Regions from separate parts of the Acidocella aluminiidurans genome, predicted to be linked through region 2. Evidence: predicted binding sites of a transcription regulator. Region 2 holds the regulator's gene; the other holds the start of a gene.
What was found. Region 2 encodes HrcA, which represses chaperone genes, less so after heat shock. Its sites were predicted from a motif close to GTTNGCACTCNCNNNNNGNGAGTGCNAAC; they were not measured.
Positions count from the first base shown of each region.

Region 1: groES (co-chaperone GroES) is a predicted target of HrcA. The motif match lies at 1,066-1,094, and genes of this name have one in related genera.

Region 1 is NZ_AP031589.1:2,894,145-2,896,535, reverse strand. It holds gene ACZ46S_RS14330 (class I SAM-dependent methyltransferase) at 1-145, shown strand, start outside; gene ACZ46S_RS14325 (lysozyme inhibitor LprI family protein) at 151-534, shown strand; gene ACZ46S_RS14320 (usg protein) at 639-896, opposite strand; gene groES (co-chaperone GroES) at 1,166-1,459, shown strand; gene groL (chaperonin GroEL) at 1,537-2,391, shown strand, end outside.
Region 2 is NZ_AP031589.1:93,722-96,112, reverse strand. It holds gene rph (ribonuclease PH) at 1-628, opposite strand, end outside; gene hrcA (heat-inducible transcriptional repressor HrcA) at 681-1,748, shown strand; gene ACZ46S_RS00415 (Do family serine endopeptidase) at 1,829-2,391, opposite strand, start outside.

The DNA.
Region 1 (2,391 bases), 870 kb from region 2:
GGCGATGGCCCCGGCCTCCAAGCCGCTGGGCTGGCATCCGGATTTCCGGCTGGACCATATGTTCGCCGCCTCCGACCTCGCCCAGGCAAGGATCACGGATATGCGGCCGATCGGGCTGTTCCGGCTGGTGGAGCTGGTGCGCTAAGCGCCATGCGCGGCATCATCCTGGCGGCCGGCCTGCTGCTGGCCGGCCCGGCCCTGGCGCGGAATTGCGCCGATCCGCAGACGCAGACGGATATGAATATCTGCTCCTACCGGGATTTCCAGAAGGCGGATGCGGCGCTGAACGCCAGCTACCGGGCATTGCTGGGCAAAATCTCGCCGGCCGGCCAGACGAAGCTGCGCCAGGCCGAGCGCGACTGGGTATCCTACCGCGACGCGCAATGCGGCTTCGAGACGATGGGCACGCAAGGCGGGACCATCCATCCGCTGGTGCGCAACCAATGCGAGACGGCGCTGACCGAGGCGCAGGCCAAGCGGCTGGAGGCGCAGCTGCACTGCCAGGAGGGCGATGTCAGCTGCGGCGGCCAGTAAAGCTAGAGCAATATGTGTTTAGGTTGACGCGGCAGCGACAACTTAAACACATGAAATTGCTCGCTAAACCAAAACTTGGCGCCTCAAGCTAAGAGCTTGAGGCGCTAATGCAGCGTCAGCAGCTGGGCGTTGCGCCAGCCGGCGGGCTTGATCAGCTCCGCCTGGCCGACGCGGACCGAATGCAGCTTGCCATCCAGATTGGCGGCCCAGAAATCCAGGAATTTGTGCAAGGCGGGGAATTTCGGCGCGAGATCGAGCTCCTGCCAGATATAGCTCTGCAACAGGCCCGGATGGTCCGGCAGATGATAGAGGATCTCGGCGGTGGTCAGGCGGTAGTCGCGCATCTGCAAGGCAAGGGACATGCTTGGCACTCTCTCTTGAAGTCAGTGTTGGCAATCCCCGGGGTTTCACCAGACTGCCACACACAACCCCCTGCTGTGCAACTATAATCTTCAACGAAACCAGCAACTTGGCACTCAAAACCGGGAAGTGCTGCCGTTCTTGACTTCACCGGGCCGCCCGGGCTACATCTCTGGCACTCCTTCCAAGGGAGTGCTAACAGCCGCGGTGCCGCACAATTGGGCCGGACAGGCTGGGAAGCTTTTAAGACATAATGTTTAGGAGCGATCATATGGCGAATTTCCGCCCTCTGCACGACCGCGTTGTGGTCCGTCGCATCACCGCCGAAGAAAAGACCGCCGGCGGCATCATCATTCCGGACACCGCCAAGGAAAAGCCGCAGGAAGGTGAAGTCGTCGCTGCTGGCGCCGGCGCGCGCAACGAGACCGGCGCCCTGGTGGCCCTGGACGTGAAGGCGGGCGACCGCGTGCTGTTCGGCAAATGGTCCGGCACGGAGGTCAAGATCAACGGGGAAGACCTGCTGATCATGAAGGAATCCGACATTCTCGGCATCATCGCCGCTTGATTTAACGCGGCCCGATTCAGACTGCGCGGCTGAAGCCGCTCCGTCATCGGGACGCTCATTCATAGAGGAGCTATATCATGGCTGCTAAAGACGTCCGTTTTGGTTCTGACGCGCGCGACCGCATGCTGCGCGGCGTCGACACCCTCGCCAATGCCGTCAAGGTGACCCTGGGCCCGAAGGGCCGTAACGTTGTCATCGAGAAATCCTTCGGCGCCCCGCGCATCACCAAGGACGGTGTGTCCGTCGCCAAGGAAATCGAGCTGTCCGACAAGTTCGAGAATCTCGGCGCGCAGCTGATCCGCGAAGTCGCCTCCAAGACCAACGACCTGGCCGGCGACGGCACCACCACCGCGACCGTGCTGGCCCAGGCCATCGTGCGCGAGGGCGTGAAGGCCGTGGCTGCTGGCCTGAACCCGATGGATCTGCGCCGCGGCATCGACAAGGCGGTTGCCGCCGTCGTGGAAGAGCTGAAGGCCCGCACCAAGAAGATCACCAACCCGTCCGAGACCGCGCAGGTTGGCACCATCTCCGCCAACGGCGAGTCCGAGATCGGCGAGATGATCTCCAAGGCGATGCAGAAGGTCGGCAATGAGGGCGTGATCACGGTTGAGGAAGCCAAGGGCATCCAGACCGAGCTCGATGTCGTCGAGGGCATGCAGTTCGACCGCGGCTATGTCTCCCCGTACTTCATCACCAACCCGGAGAAGATGGTTGCGGACCTCGAGAGCCCGTACATCCTGATCTTCGAGAAGAAGCTCTCCCAGCTGCAGCCGATGCTCCCCCTGCTGGAAGCCGTGGTGCAGACCGGCAAGCCGCTGCTGATCATCGCCGAGGATGTCGAGGGCGAGGCCCTGGCCACCCTGGTGGTGAACAAGCTGCGCGGTGGCCTGAAGATCGCCGCCGTGAAGGCGCCGGGCTTCGGCGATCGCCGC
Region 2 (2,391 bases):
CAAAGCTGGATTTCTCCGCCGTCGCCTGGATTTCCACAATCCCGCCCGCCGCGGTCAGGATGAAATTCGCATCCGCATCCGCCGCCGAATCCTCGGCATAATCCAGATCCAGCACCGGGTTGCCCTGATAGATGCCACAGGACACCGCCGCCACCTGCCCCAGCATCGGCATGGATTTGATCACATTCTTCGCCTTCAACTGCCGGAAGGCCAACACCATCGCCACATAGGCGCCGCTGATCGCCGCACAGCGCGTACCGCCATCGGCGTTCAGCACATCGCAATCCAGCGTCACGGTGATCTCGCCCATCGCCTTGCGGTCGATCACGGCGCGCAGGCTGCGCCCGATCAGCCGCTGGATCTCCTGCGTGCGGCCGGATTGCTTGCCCCGCGCCGCCTCGCGCTCACCGCGCGTATGGGTGGCACGCGGCAGCATGCCGTATTCGGCGGTCACCCAGCCCTCGCCCTGGCCGCGCATGAAAGGCGGCACCCGCCCCTCGACGCTGGCGGTGCACAGCACCTCGGTTCGCCCCATGCGGATCAGCGCCGAGCCCTCGGCATGGTGGGAAAACCCGGTCTCGATGGAGACCTGGCGCAGGGCGTTGAATTCTCTGCCGGAGGGCCGCATGATCTGACTCCTTACATTCTGCTGCGCCGTGCTATTATCCGAGCCTAGCCCGATGGACCATAGACAGAAATCCCCTCCCCCCCGGCTGCCGCCCGGGCTCGACATACGCTCCGCCGCCGTGCTGCGGGAAATCGTCGAGCAATATGTCGAAACCGGCGAGCCGGTGGGCAGCCGCACCCTCTCGCGCCTGCTCCCGCACAAGCTCTCCCCCGCCACCATCCGCAACGTGATGGCGGACCTCACCGATGCCGGGCTGCTCTTCTCCCCCCACACCTCCGCCGGCCGGCTGCCGACGGATCGCGGTCTGCGGCTATTCGTGGACGGGCTGCTGCAATTCGGCGAGCTTTCGGAGGAGGAGCGGACCAATATCAACCTCTCCCTCGCCGGCTCCGGCCGCTCTATGCAGGACACGCTGGCCCAGGCCTCAACCCTGCTCTCCGGCCTCTCCGCCGCCGCCGGGCTGGTGCTCGCCCCCAAGGGCGAAGGGCCGGTGAAACATATCGAATTCGTGCCGCTCTCGCCGGGGCGCGCTCTGGTGGTGCTGGTCTCGGCCGATGGCCAAGTGGAAAACCGCATCATCGAAACCCCGCCCGGCCTGCCGCCCTCGGCCCTGCAGCAGGCCAGCAACTTCCTCAACGCCCAGCTCGCCGGCCTTACCCTCACGGAGCTGCGCAGCCGGGTGCGCGCCGAGCTCACCGCCGACCGCAGCGCCTTGGACGAACTGACCAGCGCCGTCATCGAAGCCGGGCTCGCCACCTGGGGCCAGGAAGGGCGCTCCGGCTCGCTGATCCTGCGCGGCCAGGGGCGGCTCTTGGAGGATATCGACCAGCTCGAAAAACTCTCCGCCATCCAGGCTTTGTTCGAGCGGCTGGAGACCGAGGAAACGCTGCTGAAGCTGCTGGATCTGGCCGAGGAATCGGACGGGGTGCGGATTTTCATCGGCGCCGAATCGGGGCTGTTCGGCTCCGCCGGGGTCTCGATGATCGTCGCCCCGGCGCGCAACGCGCAGGACCGGATTGTGGGCGCGATCGGCGTCATCGGGCCGACGCGGATCAATTACGGGAAGATTATTCCGGTGGTTGATTATACCGCGCGGGTGATCGGGCGGTTGCTGGGGTAACAAAAAAGGCCGGTGCCTTGGCACCGGCCCGTGTAGGGAACTTTTTGGAAAAAGTTCCCTACGACCCTCAAAAACTTTAGTTAGTTTCCGTTTTTGCCGTCGCCGAGGGCGATGCCGACAAACAGAGCCTGGCCCTGGCGGACGATGCGCAGCGCCACCGCGTCCGCCCCGCCCTTGCGCGCGGCCTTGATCGCGTTCACCGCCTCATCCGGGCTGTTCACATCCGTGGCGCCGACGCCGACCAGCAGATCGCCCTGCTGCAGCCCGGCCTGATCCGCCGGCGAATTCGGCTTCACATTCACGATCACCGCCCCGGTGGCATCATCCGGCAAATTGAGCTGGTTGCGCAGATCCGGCGTCAGCGGCGCCAAGGTCACGCCCAGCGCCGCCGGCGAGGCATTCTGCTGGCTGCCGCCATTGCCGGTATTGCCGTGCTCGAAGCTGGCATCCGGGTTGCTCGGCATCTCCTCCACCGCGACGCTGACATCCTGCGACTTGCCGCCATGCAGATAGGTGATGTCGGCCTTGCCGCTCGGATCGATATTGGCGATGTCCTCGGCCAGATCGCCCGGATTGGTCACGCTCTGGCCGTTCACGGCGGTGATCACGTCGCCCGCCTTCAGCCCCGCCTTGGCGGCCGGGC